2 regions of the Propionispora vibrioides genome follow, and region 2 is predicted to be linked to the other one. Evidence: riboswitches for the same ligand, from Rfam matches in the RefSeq annotation. Region 2 holds a riboswitch; the other holds the start of a gene.
What was found. A riboswitch is a leader RNA that binds a small molecule or an ion and turns the genes downstream of it on or off. The one in region 2 is predicted to bind cobalamin.

Region 1: it holds a riboswitch for cobalamin, as region 2 does, so the genes downstream of both, BMW43_RS12200 (nicotinate-nucleotide--dimethylbenzimidazole phosphoribosyltransferase) here and cobI (precorrin-2 C(20)-methyltransferase) in region 2, are expected to answer to the same signal.

What each region holds. Positions count from the first base shown of each region.
Region 1 is NZ_FODY01000014.1:86,579-93,796, forward strand. It holds gene BMW43_RS12175 (response regulator transcription factor) at 1-5, shown strand, start outside; gene BMW43_RS12180 (guanine permease) at 176-1,258, shown strand; gene eutJ (ethanolamine utilization protein EutJ) at 1,288-2,103, shown strand; gene BMW43_RS12190 (iron-containing alcohol dehydrogenase) at 2,190-3,350, opposite strand; gene cobS (adenosylcobinamide-GDP ribazoletransferase) at 3,678-4,442, shown strand; cobalamin riboswitch at 4,562-4,763, shown strand; gene BMW43_RS12200 (nicotinate-nucleotide--dimethylbenzimidazole phosphoribosyltransferase) at 4,889-5,917, shown strand; gene eutS (ethanolamine utilization microcompartment protein EutS) at 6,218-6,559, shown strand; gene BMW43_RS12210 (EutP/PduV family microcompartment system protein) at 6,563-7,006, shown strand; gene pduA (propanediol utilization microcompartment protein PduA) at 6,999-7,218, shown strand, end outside.
Region 2 is NZ_FODY01000020.1:60,722-67,939, forward strand. It holds gene BMW43_RS14850 (ABC transporter ATP-binding protein) at 1-98, shown strand, start outside; gene BMW43_RS14855 (nitrogenase component 1) at 283-1,542, shown strand; gene BMW43_RS14860 (MotA/TolQ/ExbB proton channel family protein) at 1,567-2,193, shown strand; gene BMW43_RS14865 (ExbD/TolR family protein) at 2,180-2,599, shown strand; gene BMW43_RS14870 (energy transducer TonB) at 2,605-3,354, shown strand; gene cobO (cob(I)yrinic acid a,c-diamide adenosyltransferase) at 3,435-3,965, shown strand; cobalamin riboswitch at 4,019-4,199, shown strand; gene cobI (precorrin-2 C(20)-methyltransferase) at 4,305-5,003, shown strand; gene BMW43_RS14885 (ABC transporter substrate-binding protein) at 5,034-6,005, shown strand; gene BMW43_RS14890 (FecCD family ABC transporter permease) at 5,995-7,023, shown strand; gene BMW43_RS14895 (ABC transporter ATP-binding protein) at 7,024-7,218, shown strand, end outside.

The sequences.
Region 1 (7,218 bases), on a different contig from region 2:
ATTAAAGACAGGGAACGTTAAAAAGGAGTCTGCCTTAAGGCAGGCTCCTTTTGGCCTATGGGACTTTTTTTACTTTTTCTGATAGTTTTATGTCAATTCACCTTCCAGTAGTAGGAAGGACGGCAGCTAAGCCGAATAGTAGGAACATACACTTGATAAAATGGGGGTCTCCGGGGTGAATATACAGGATATTCTAGCGGCAATCAGTGTGCTTATTAACGGGATTCCGGCAGGGTTGTATGCCATGTCTTTTGGTTTTGCCGCCGTGCCTACGGCCATCGGTTTTGCCGTCGGCGTTATCGGCTGCGGTTTGTTCGGGCTTGTCACACCGATTTCCTTTCAGGCGGAAACGATTACTTTGGCCGGAACGTTGGGAAAATCACCGCAGGAACGGTTTTCGATTATTTTTCTGGAAGGGGCTATTCTGCTTGCCGTTGGCCTGCTTGGCTTTTTCCAGGCGCTTGTAACCTTTATTGGACCTGTTATTACGAGCGGAATGATGGCCGGGGTAGGCATTATTTTAGCCCGTGTAGCCGTTGAGATGGTGCGGCGGCGGCCAGTCGTAGGCGCCGTATCGGTTTTGTCGGCGCTGGTCGCTTATTATATAACACCGAATCCCGGCGACAAGCTTGTTTATACGATTGTTGTGTCCGTTATTCTCACATCGGTGGTAGAAACCCTTTGGTTCCGGTCGGAACAACAGGCCGGTGCTGTGACCAAAGAACGATTTGTGCTGCAGAAGCTGGTTATGAACCGGAATGTTGTCCGCAGTGCTTTGGCTATCTGTGCATTGAATGTGGGCGCCAATATTGCTTTTGGCTCTATTACGGCTAAAACATTGGCAAACAGCGAGGTGAACCTGGATCACCTTACCATCGTAAGCAGTCTGGCCGATATGGGATCGGCGCTCTTTGGCGGCGGACCGGTGCAGGCCATTATTTCCGCTACCGGCGCTGCGCCTCATCCCCTGTGGTCGGCCCTGGCCATGATGGCCATGATGGCTCTTCTGTTATTGAGCGGCATGTTGCCCAGGCTGGGACGGTATGTCTCAGGCGAGTCCATCGCCGGTTTCCTGCTCGTGCTCGGTGCGATCGTAACGGTTCCGGCCAATGCAGCACTGGCCTTACAGGGCGGTATCGGCAGCGCCGGTTCCGTGATCGGCGGCGTCACGCTGGCGGTGACGGCTGTTACCGATCCGTTTATCGGTATGCTTAGCGGTCTTTGCGTGCAATGGCTGCTCAGCGTATTTTCCTTGTAAACCTTAGACCGGAGAGAGGAGTAAAACCTATGGAGCCTTATGCAAAGATTTATCAACTGCAGGAATTAATCGAGACGAAGCGGGCGGCGGACCGTCCGGGTCCCTATAAGGTAGGCGTCGATCTGGGCACAGCTGATGTGGTGCTCGTTGTGACGGACAGTGAAGGGAATCCTGTGGCCGGCAGCATGGAATGGGCGTCTGTCGTAAAGGACGGTCTTGTTGTTGATTTTCGTGGTGCCACAGAGATTGTGGAGCGATTAAAAAAAGAAGTGGAAGGTATTCTCGGCGTGACTCTTGATAAGGGAGCTACGGCGATTCCGCCCGGGACGGTCGGGCGAAATGCTGCTGCCTGCGGCCATGTCATTGCCGGCGCCGGTCTCGATCCGGTCTGCCAGGTCGACGAACCGGTGGCGGCCGCAAGGGCACTGGGCATTAAAGACGGCATTGTTATCGATATCGGCGGCGGTACGACAGGTGTTGCGGTATTGAAAAACGGCGAGATTGTTTTATCGGAAGATGAGGCGACAGGCGGTACCCATATTACTTTGGTACTGGCAGGCGCCTTTCATATCAGTACGGACGAAGCGGAAAAAATGAAGCGCGATTCGTCACGGCACAAGCAGCTTTTACCGGTTATCCTGCCTGTTATTGAGAAAATGGCAACCATCGTGAGAAACATGCTGGCCGGTCACGGGGAATATGACGACTATCCCGTTTATGTGGTCGGCGGCACGGCGTATCTGACCAACTTCGGCGAAGAGTTCAGCAAGGCTTTTGGACGTACTGTCCATGTGCCGCCTCATCCATTGCTGGTGACGCCGCTGGGCATTGCCATGTTTGCCTAAGTATAAGTAATGAAAATAGGAAAATGTAAAGGAAAAAGACGAAAGATCCGGAAGATCTTTCGTCTTTTTCCTTTACGGCAGTTATATCAGATGGCCGCCCGGAAGAGGTTTTCCATCTCTTGTTGTGTAGCCTGGCGGGGGTTAGTCAGGCTGCACATGTCCTTCAGGGCATTGGCGGCAAGGAGGGGGATATCGTTTTCGTTGAAGGCTTTGATTTCCCGAAGCCCCGGCGGAATGCCCACCGCCTTTGATAAGGTGCGGATGGCGATGATTGCCGCCTGGGCGCTTTGTTCCAGCGACATATTTCGCGTATCGATGCCGAAGGCTTCACTGATATCACGGAATTTTTCCAAGGTTACAGCGGAATTGTACTCCGCCACGACAGGCAGCATGATGGCGTTGCACAGGCCATGGGGCAAATTGTAGAAGCCGCCGAGTTGATGGGCTGCTGAATGCACATAACCGACGCTTGCATTATTAAAGGCGATGCCGGCCAGGTAGGCCGCATTGATCATCATTTCACGGGCTTCCAGGTCCTTGCCGTTATGGACGGCCGTAGGCAGGTAATTGGCCACCAGCTCGATTGCTTTCAGGGCCTTGCAGTCCGTTACCGGCGTGGCATTGGTGGAGATATACGCCTCAATGGCATGGGTTAAGGCGTCCATGCCGGTCGCCGCGGTTAAGGAGGGCGGCATATCGATCATTAAGGTCGAATCGTTGACGGCGATACGCGGCGTGATGCGCCAGTCGGAAATGGTCATCTTCACGTGCCGCTCTTCGTCCGTGATGACGCAGAAACGGGTCAGTTCACTGCCCGTACCTGCCGTCGTATTGATTGTAAAGAGCAGGGCCGAAGGTTTTTTCAGCTTGTTCAGGCCCTCATAGTCATTGATCCGTCCACCGTTAGTGGCCAGAAAAGCGACAGCCTTGGCACAGTCGTGCGGTGAGCCGCCGCCAAAGGACATAAGGAAATCACAGCCGTTGTCGGCAAAAAGCTTCAAGGCTTCCTGGGCATTGGTGACGGTCGGATTGGGATGAACGCCGTCATACATGACATAAAGCAGTCCAGTGCTTACCAAGACGCCGGTTACGCGCGCCATAAGCTTGCTTTGCGCCAGAAAGGCATCGGTTACAATGAGTGCCTTACGCAGCTTCATCGGTTTCAAATATTCGGCAAGTTTTTCCAGACTACCGGCACCGATCAGGCTGATTGGCGCCATAAAATATTCATGGATCTGATTGTCCACTCTTTGTCAGCTCCCTGTCATTGATTCGTCTGTTTCATCGTATCATTTCATTTTGGCGCTTACAAGAGCCGGAGGGGCCTTTTGGGGCAAGTCGGCAAGATAAGTCTATAATGGGAAAAATTATTAATGAAAGGTCTGTCTGTAGTGCAAAAAGGCTTCTAACCCATTAGGGGGAAGAAGAGCAATTTATTATCATAATGAAGCAATTATCTGGCTTAGATGGATATTCATTTCATTATATAATAAGACTAACATGTTTAAATGGCCATTGAACTGAGTGCCGAATTTTCCATCTTCTTATCCTTAAACTTTGTGAGGGATCTATCCATGAAACCAAAACAATGGCTGGACGATTTTATTACCGGTTTTCAGTTCTTAACGCGGATAGAAATCTGTAAGCACCATGACAGTTCGTTGGAGAGTTTTGGACGAAGCGTCAAATTCTTTCCGCTCATCGGAGCGATGCTTGGTCTGCTGTTAGCGGCATTTCTGTGGGGGGCCAGACAGTATTTCGGCGGTTTGGGACCGCAGAATACGCTGGTAGCCGCTTTGATCATCGGGGAAGTGGTCCTTACCGGGGCGCTTCACTGGGACGGTTTTATGGATACCTTTGACGGTGTATTTTCCGGCCGGGACCGGGAGCGCATGCTCGAAATCATGAAAGACAGCCGTGTCGGCGCCTTTGGTGCTATGGCCTTGGCTCTGGCGCTGTTAGCCCGGTTCACCATTCTTACTGATCTGGAGCCGCAACTGCTGCCCGGGGTGGTGATCCTGATGCCTGTAGCCGGCAGGCTCGCTGTGGTCATGACCATTACCTTCTTTCCTTATGCCAGGCCGAGCGGCCTGGGCCATGTCTTTCCTTCTCACCGGGAGACAGGCAATCTTTATGTGGCGCTTTTGTTTGCGGCAGCCATGTTCGCCTTTCTGGGTCTGAAAGCTGCCATAGCCGGCAGCAGCGCCGTTGGCTGCGGTCTTTTGTTTGCTGCTTATGTGAGCGGCAAACTGGGCGGTGTCACCGGTGATGTATACGGCGCTGTCAACATTGTTACGGAGTTGGCCGCAGCCGCGCTCTTTCTGTTTTTGTTTTCGTAACAAGCGCTGCTTTTGAGGAAAAGATAGGACTTTTTTTACAGCCTTGCCGACTTTTTTGCTGACTCGGGAAAATGGATAGGAGAAGGTCTTTTCCTAGCGAAGTGCTAGGTATAATTTCATAGAGATGCCACCAACCAGGTGCCTCTTAGCCTAACAATAAGAGGAGAATAGGGAAGCTCGGACAGGACATAGTCCTGAAACGACGCGGTCGCGCCACTGTAATCGGGGAGAATTTTCAGCACATGCCACCGGAAAGCCGGGAAGGCGCTGAACGTTTTTTGATCCGCTAGCCAGGAGACCTGCCTGTTATGGCTGTCATTTTTCTCCGCGTCAGAGAAAATGCCGGAAGGATAGGAGCTGGAAGTCAAAGCACCTGCCTTTTAGGCAGGTGCTTTTTGTCGGTCGGGATGATTACGGACAATAATTCACCATAGGAGGGAAAGACGATGGATTTTGAAAAAGTGGTTGATGAACTGATTGACGGTGCGGCCAAGCCGCTCCATAGCCTGGGCCTTTTGGAAAAACATCTGAAAAAGGTGCTTTTGGCCTGGGGCAGACTTGATAAGAAAATTCGCCCCTATCACATCATTTATGCGGCCGATAATGGTGTCGTCGAAGAGGCTGTCGCGCCGGACCCGGTTGAATTTACCTATTTGCAGGCGCGCAATATGGCGGCCGGTCTGGCAACAGTCAGTTGCTTTTGTCAAATCAATCAGATTCCCTATGAAGTGATCGACATAGGCATTCGCGATAAGCGCGAAGCAGGCATCAACAAAAAAGTTGCCTTCGGGACAAAAAACTTTATGAAAGAAGAAGCGATGAGCCGCGAGGAGTTTCAACAAGCCTGGCAGGTTGGCGTGGAACGGGTGCAACAAGCCGTAAGGGAAAAACAAGCAAATCTTTTGTCCTTTGGCGAAATGGGCATTGGCAATACAACGACTTCGTCGGCGGTGCTCCATGCACTGACCGGGATGCCGCCTGAATTTGTCGTCGGCCACGGCGCCGGACTCAAATCGCCCGAAGCACTGCGGCGCAAGCGGCTTATTGTAGAGAAGGGCGTCGAAAAGCACATGGTCAAGCTTCACGACGTAGAAGATATTTTGCGCTGTGTGGGCGGTTTTGATATTGTGGCCATGTGTGCCAGTATGGTCGAATGCGGCAAACTAAAGATTCCTTTTGTGCTGGACGGATTTATTACGGCTGTGGCTTACGCCTGTGCCGTCCGCATCGACAGCAAACTGGACCGTTACGCGCTGCCGTCCCATATGTCCAAGGAACCCGGTATGGCCTACTGTCTCCTGTTGGGCAACATTATGGCTGAAGATGTGATCATTCACGCCGGCATGGGCCTCGGGGAAGGTACCGGCGCAGTGCTGATGGTGTCTATGCTGAAAACCATGCTTTATGCCATGCAGCATGTGGCGAGGATTTCCGATTTTTTGGCCGAGGCGGGCAAGAAGGAACTGGCCATGTAGGAAACCGGTCATAGCGAGTGGTCTGTCCCTCCTTGCGGTAAAATCCTTTTGCGTTTTTAAATTAGGAAGAGAAAGTACCCTTCTTAGTAAAGAAGGGCGCTTTCTCTTTTTTTGTAAAAGAAATAGGGTAATACAACAAAATAATCCTATTGCTTTTTCCCTGGGGAGGAAGGGGGAAAAAAGCTTTTTTGAAAGCAGCAATTATGTACGGTCGCTTGGCAAAATTTAAGCAAGGTAGAAAGACAGAAAAATCAAATATGTGTAAAGACAACGATGATTTAGCACAACGTGGAGGATGCTATGGCCTTAGACAAACCGCGCATGGTTCAAGAGTATGTGCCGGGCAAGCAGGTGACTCTTGCTCATTTGATTGCCAATCCCAAAAAGGATTTATGCGAAAAACTCGGTCTCACTGCTGTTTCGGCGATCGGAATTTTAACGATCACTCCCTGTGAAGCAGCCATTATCGCCGCCGATGCGGCAACGAAGACCGCCGCTGTGACCATCGGTTTTATGGACCGTTTTACGGGTTCTGTGGTTATTACCGGCAATATTTCGGCGGTGGAGGCGGCGCTTAACCAGGTCGTTCATCTGCTTGGTGACGGACTGGGCTTTTCCGGGCCGAAGGTTACGCGCTCCTAGCCGATGCGGCAGGTTATGTTTGTCGGCGCTGTCGGTGCAGGGAAGACATCGCTGATTCATGCATTGGAAAAAAAAGAGCAACAGGTGGCAAAGACGCAGGCCATCATGTTTCATGACGGTACGATTGATACACCGGGCGAATATGCCCAGATGCCGCGGCTTTACTCGGCGCTCATGGTAACCGCGTCCCAGGCGTCGCTCATTGCGGTTGTGCAGGATGGCATTCGTACCGGTCCGGTACTGCCGCCCGGTTTTGCGACCATGTTTGCCAGGCAATCCATCGGGATCATTACGAAAATCGATTCGCCTGAGGCCAGACCGGAACAAGCTCGTGTTCGTCTTTTGGAAAGCGGGGTCAGCGGTCCTATTTTTGCTGTGTCTGCTTTTACAGGAGAAGGAATAGAAACATTGCTGAAATTCCTCGAAAGGAGGTGCGACAATGAGTGAAGCTTTAGGAATGGTGGAAACGAAAGGCCTGGTTGGCGCGATTGAAGCGGCTGATGCCATGGTCAAATCGGCCAACGTCATCCTCGTCGGCTACGAAAGGATCGGTTCCGGTCTTGTAACCGTTATGGTGCGGGGTGATGTGGGAGCCGTCAAATCGGCTGCCGATGCAGGCGCAGCGGCAGCCCGTAAGGTAGGGGAGGTCGTTTCCGTTC
Region 2 (7,218 bases):
AAGCAGCCCTATTATACCGCCAATTGACTGCCAGACCGGAGACTACGGTTATGAAGCTGGACGAATTGCTGTTGGCGGTTGAAAAAAGAAGCTTGTAGTGCTCCGTCAATTTTGAGAGTGCAAATGAATTTGCGGGGATTTTTTCGTAAGGCAAGGCGGAAGAGGCGCGCCTATCAAACATAGGTAAGCCGATGACAACGAAGCCTTGCGGAAAAAGACTCGTGAAGACATTGTACTTTCAGAGTTGGTGGAGTACTAGTATAAAGAAAGCAGGGACTTATTATGAAAGAAAATCAGAGCGTTCCCAGGCAGTTGCCGGAAAAGCTGGCCGGTGCCGTCTCTTTTTTTACCGGGTTTACCGACACGGCTGTGCTGGTCAGTGTAGGTCAGGTAGCTAAAGGTATTTGTTTTATTTACTCAGCACCGGGATGGCACAAAGGGGAACAAGATATTCAAATGGGGCGAAGGAAAGAATTTCTCGCGGTACTGCCGGAAATAAAAGACAGCAGTCAATACGCCGTGCTTTTAACTGATAAACCGGACGAAGCGTTAGCGGACTATCTTAGCGGAGCAGGCATAAACTGCCCAGGGCTCACTTTGCACCAGAACTGGCAGGATGGCGATTTTGCCGAAGGGTATTGTACGGCGGCAGCGGCTTATTTTTCTGCCGTTGAGCTGCGGTCGCGCAGTATGGTCATTCCCTGTTCGCTAAATTTGCTGGGAGTGTCCGACGGGTACTATAACGGGAAAAATGATGTAATCGAGTTAACCCGTATGCTGGAGCTGGCCGGCTATCAAGTGTTGGCCTGTCCCGGTGCCGGCAGTACGCGGCAGGAAGTTGCCGCTATGACGCAGGCCGAAATGAATTTGGTGGTACATCCCGAATTGGGCTTGGCCTTAGCCAAACAATTGCAAACAGAGTATGGCATTCCTTATTTATCGCTGCCGCTCTTGCCCTACGGCGTCGAAGGCTCGCTGGAATGGCTCAGTGCTATTGGCCAGGTTATGTGGATGGGTGAGCGAAGTCATCAGGCAGTCCGGGAGGAAGCCAATGCGGTTTGGCGGACCATGTGCCAACGGGTGAAGCGCTGGGAAAAGAATTGGGGCAGCCTGTATTTTCCGAACGGTCTGATCAGCGCCCCCGGCCTGGTCGGCGGAGCGGTAGCCAGCGCCTTGCGTACCGAATGGTGTACGGTTGGTTCGTTAATGGTGCTGCAGCAAACAGGCAGGGCTAATGTCTGGAAAACCGCTGAGGAACCTTCGCTGGCTTTTTCCGAAGCCTGGCTGGGTGGTCACCTGGATAGACTGGAAAATGGTTTGTTGCTGGCCAGTGGCTATGAAGGCGCTTTGGCGCAGCAGCGCGGCGTCAGCCCGGCCTGCTGCCAAACGATTGCCCGGCCGGTACTTGAGGAAGAAGCACTCCGGCAGCCTTTTATGGGACTAAGGGGAGCCGCTTATTGGGTAAAGAATCTTTGGCAGCAATATATGGACAACTGCGGCGGCCGTTCTTCGACCAGTAAGAAAAAACAATATGTTATGTAGTGAATGAAGAAGGGAGAGGGTGTCATGGAATCTATCAGAGAGAGTCTGCTGCTATTTCAGAAAGGCGGACCGGTTATGTATTTGCTGTTATTGTGCTCTTTGACTGTTATCGGAATCGCTGTGGAGCGATTTTTGTTCTACCGGGCGGTAGCGAATAAGCCGGAACGGTTTACCCGGGACTTTCAAAGAGTGCTGCAAACGGGCGATGTGAGTGATGCCCTCCGTTTATGCCGGGAAAATGGCGGCTTTGTAGCCCGGCTGGCCGAAAAAGGATTACAGTGCGAGCAAGGTAAAAGCCGGCATTTGGAAAGCGTTTTGGAAGGAGAGGCTTCCTTGCTGGCCAATCAACTGCGCAAGCATTTGCGCCATTTGGATACCATTGTGACGATCGCGCCACTATTGGGCTTGCTGGGGACAGTAATCGGCATGATCGGTTCGTTTAGCGTTCTTAACATTAAGGCCGGGCAGCCGCTGGCCATTACCGGCGGGGTAGGCGAGGCCCTGGTTGCCACGGCTACCGGGCTTTGTGTAGCTACTGTGGCGATGCTGGCTTATAGTTATTTTAACCACCGCCTGGATGGGATCGCGACGGCCATGGAAGAGGTTTGTCTGCTGGTGCTGGAAAGGAACCGGGATTATGAAGCTTCGTAATCTTCGCAACGAAAGCCAGCCCAAGTTGATGATTATCCCTATGATCGATATTATCTTTTTTCTTTTGGTGTTTTTTATGATGAGCACCTTATATATGGTCGAACGGCGCAGTTTGCCTGTCGCTTTGCCGCAGGCGGCAACGGCCGCGGCTGATACCGGCGAGAAGGTGATTGTAACCGTAACTGAAAATGGACAGATTCAGTTTGGTGAAGAGGTGATCCCGATGGAATTGCTGCAGCGGCGGACAAAACAGGAAATCGTTCGCCGGCAGGGCAATATGGTTATTTTATTGCAGGCTGACCGAAATCTACCCTATGGCCAAGTGGTCGCTGTTTTGGATATGCTGAAAAGTGCCGGGGCGCAGCGAGTGGTGGTGGCTGTGGAAAAAGCCGGAGCAGGGGGATGAGGCCAGTGCTTACATTAACCCGGGGCCGGAAGGCAGCGCTTGCGTCTTTGCTGTTCCATGGCCTGGTGTTTGCTGTGTTTAGCTGGCTGTTTCCTCTGACGCAGGCAAAGGAAGCTGAACCGGAGCCTTATCTGGAATTGGAACTGGCTGAGGAAGGCGGCGGTGGCGGAGGTATGGCTCTGGGGTCTCTGGAGCAAATGGCCGATAGCGATGAGTTTTCGCCGGACGAAGGCCGTGTCAGCGAAGCCTATCAAGCCGATTTATCTAACCCATCACCGCGAAGAGTGACGAGAGAGGTTCGTCCGACGGACGGAGTGAGCGGCAGCCAGGGGGATTCCACCGGTTATACCAGTGGCAGTGGAACTGGTGGCGATAGCGGAACTGGCACAGGGGCCGGCCAGGGCAGTGGATCGGGCAGCGGTGCAGGCAGCAGCAGCGGTGCAGGTCAGGGCTCCGGTTCTGCCCCGCCGGGAGGGATTATTCCACCCAGCATCATTTTTTCACCCGAGCCGCCCTATCCAATGGCAGCTCGCGAGGAAGGACGGCAAGGCACAGTGAAGGTACGGATTCAAATTTTAACCGATGGTTTGCCGGGAACGGTAGAAGTGGCGGTTTCCAGCGGCTACACCGATTTAGATGCGGCGGCAGTGGCCGGGGTGAAAAGATGGCGCTTTACTCCAGCCAAGTATCGCAGCACCGGACAGGCGTTTGTGAGTTACTCAACGCGGGACGTCATATTTAATTTGCGCAAATAAAGTTACACCCGGATTCAGTTATATTCTGTGCTATAATGAAAAAGTAAGTGCTGAAAACAAGTTGAGGTAACAGTATGAATATGAACAACAAGGGTTTGGTTATTGTGCATACAGGGAATGGCAAGGGCAAGACGACAGCCGCCTTAGGGATGGCGCTGCGGGCCTGGGGACAGGGAATGCGGGTACTCATCCTGCAGTTCATTAAGGGCGGCTGGGAGTATGGCGAACTAAAGGCGGCGGAAAAGCTGGGTCCTAATCTGGTAATTCGGCAAATGGGCGAGGGCTTTGTCCGGGGCGCGTCGGAAAGCATGCTGGAAGAACATAAGCTGGCGGCGGCTGAAGCTTTGCAGGCGGCAGGCGAGGAATTGGCTTCCGGTCGATGGGATATGGTGATCTTGGACGAGATTAACTATGCCATCGGTATGGAGCTGATCAGCGAAGAAGAAGCTCTGCAACTGATTTCTCATAAACCGGACATGGTGCACGTAGTACTGACTGGACGCAATGCCCGGCCGAAAATTATCGAAACAGCCGATTTGGTTACCGAAATGAAAGAAATTAAGCATCCTTACAAGGCGGGCATCAGGGCGCAAAAAGGGGTGGAGTTTTAGCCGGTTCGATTGACCTATTCCCAAGAAATATGTTACTATAAAGTTGCTTGCAACTACATACCGATGAAACAGGTGCCCGTGCGGCTTAATAGGGAAGTCCGGTTTTATTCCGGCGCGGTCCCGCCACTGTAATGGGGAGCAACCTCAAAATATGCCACTGGAACGAGAGTTCTGGGAAGGTTTGAGGGAGCGATGAACCAGAGCCAGGAGAACTGCCTGTTTGACAGTCACCGTTTTTACCTACGAGCGATGGGGAAGGGGATTATACACGAGATGTGCGTGTTCCCGGCTGATTTTAGGCCGGTTTTTATTTTTTAACAAAGAAAGCAGGAGATAGGCATGGCAGGTATATTTTATGGTATTGGCGTGGGCCCGGGAGATCCTGAACTACTAACTTTAAAGGCAGTTTCTGTCATCCGGGAGGCAGATGTCATTATTGCGCCGAAGACGGAAAAAAAAGAGGACAGTGTGGCCCTTTCCATCGCCGCCCCGTATGTAAAAGAGAATGTGCAAATTGTAAAACTGGTATTTCCGATGGTATCGGACAGTGATACCCTGTCTGAAGCGTGGGAGTACAACAAAAATGTGATTGTCGATTTGTTGAAAGCCGGAAAAAAAGTGATTTTTCTTACCTTGGGTGATCCGATGTTTTATAGTACTTATATTTATGTGTTCCGCTTGCTGGAGAATTGTGGCTATCCGATTGAGACTATACCCGGCGTGCCGGCCTTTTGCGCTATCGGTAGCAAACTGGGTTATCCGCTGGTGGAAGGCAATGATATCTTAAGCATTATTCCGGCAACGGCTTCGCCGGAGAAGGTGGACAAGGCTTTGTCCATAACGGATAATGTGGTGCTTATGAAAGTATATAAGAATGTAAACGACATAGTTGATAAACTGCACAAATATAATTTATCCGGCCAGGCGGTGATGATCAGCCGCTGTGGTTTGCCGGAGGAAGAGGTTGTTTGTGATCTGGACAGCCTGAAGGGCAGAAAGATAAACTATCTGTCCACCATCCTGTCGCGCCGGGGGTAAGCGGCCCCAACAATAAGAGAGGTGTTTACATTGAAAACGAGAATGTCTGTTTGGCGGATGTTTATAGTATTTATTCTGTTGGCAGTAATGCTGGCCGGCTGTGGCAAAGCGCCGGCGGCTAGTCAGGACAGTTCCGGCGGTAAAGCTTTTCTGACCATCAAGGACGATAGCGGCCGGGACGTAGTGCTGGAGCATAAACCGGAAAAAATTGTGGTGCTGTCACCTTCTTTTCTTGATGTATTGTATGCCGTAGGCGGCAAGGCTGTGGGACGGCCCAGTTCCAAGAATGGGGACATTCCGGCCGCTGCCCAGCAGGTAACCGAAGTAGGTTATGTCTATAATATCAACATGGAACAGGTTGCGGCTTTGCAGCCCGATTTGGTCATTGCTTATCAGGGCATTCACGAAAAACTTATTCCCCTGTTGGAAAGCAATCATATTCCTTATATCATGGTAAGATTGAAAACCTATCAGGATATTCTGGACAAGCTGAAATTATTCGGCGCTATTGCCGGAACGCCGCAAAAGGGCGAAGAAGTGGCCGCTCAAATGGATGGGCGGGTACAAAAGCTGCTGAGCAGCCTGCCCAAGCAGCCGGTTAAGGTGGCTATTTTGCATACCACCGCCAAATCGGTTACGGTGGAACTGGAAAATAGTATTGCCGGTAACGTGGCTAAGGAACTCAAACTAACCAATATTGCAGCCGGAACGATGGCGGGAGCCGACCCCGATTCTGCTCCGTTTAGTCTGGAAAAGTTGGTGGAAGCCAATCCTGATATGATCATGGTGACCACCATGGGTCAAACGGCAGAAATTGAAAAAAGAATGCGCGCCGATGTAGAGAGCAATCCGGCTTGGGCAGGCCTGACAGCGGTTAAACAACATAAAGTGTATTATTTACCCCAGGAACTATTCCTGTTGCATCCGGGCCTTAAATATCCGGAAGCCATTGAGTATATGGCAAAACTTGCTTATCCAGGGGCGGTACAGAATGGGCAGTAGAGAAGCCATTTCTCTAGATAAAGACGAGCGATTTAACAGGTCCAGGCAAGCCAAGCGTTTTTTTCTGCTTGGCTTGTTGGTCGTTATTGCCCTTGGCGGGGCTTTGCTCAGCATTGTGAAGGGGGCCGTATACATCAGCCCGGCGGAGGTATGGCGTACGCTTGTCAATCAGGGCACGGACGCTTACAGTCAGGTTATTTGGAATATCCGGCTGCCCCGCACCATTGTGGGAGCTTTGGTAGGTTGCAATCTGGCGGTGGCAGGGGCAATTTTGCAGGCCGTCATGCGCAATCCGCTGGCTGATCCTCATATTATCGGGATTTCCGCCGGTGCCGGGCTGGCCGGAGTGGCCGTGATGATTCTCTATCCCGAACTGGAAGCGCTGATTACGCCGGGCGCCTTTATCGGGGCCATGCTGGCTGCCGCCGCCATCTACAGTCTGGCCTGGAAGGGCGGTATCCGGCCGGTGCGGATGATTTTAGCCGGGGTGGCGGTATCCGCCTTTTTAGGGTCCGGTATTTCCGCCTTGATGATTTTCTACAGTGACCGGGTACATGGGGCGCTTATGTGGATGGTAGGCGGCTTATCAGCCCGCAGTTGGCCCCATGTGGCCGTTATCTGGCCTTATACGGTGTTAGGCGGTTTGTTGGCCTATCTGGGGGCTGCACGGCTGAATCTGCTGCAGTTGGGCGACGATACGGCCCGTGGTTTGGGGCTGGATGTGGAAATGACCCGCACTGTCATGACGGCGGTAGCCGCTCTGCTGGCTGCCAGCGCCGTCAGTGTGGCCGGCTTGCTCGGCTTTGTCGGCCTCATCGTACCGCATGCGGCCAGGCTGCTGATCGGCTCGGATTACCGCTTTTTACTGCCCGCATCGGCTTTATTGGGTATGGGGGTGGTTATGCTGAGCGATACCCTGGCCCGGATCATGCTGGCGCCGGTTGAACTTCCGGTGGGCATTATCATGGCTTTCGCCGGCGCTCCCTTTTTTCTTTACCTGTTAAGGAGGGAAATGTAGATGGGCATATTGGCCGCCGATGCCGTCACAGTGCGGCTTGGTGCGAAAGATATATTAAAACAGGTCAGTGTCACGCTGCCGGCCGGTAAGGTGACCGCTATCATCGGACCTAACGGTTCTGGCAAAAGCACGCTGCTCAAGGCATTTTCCAAGAATCTGCCCCTGACTCAGGGGGCAATATATTTTAAAGGCAGG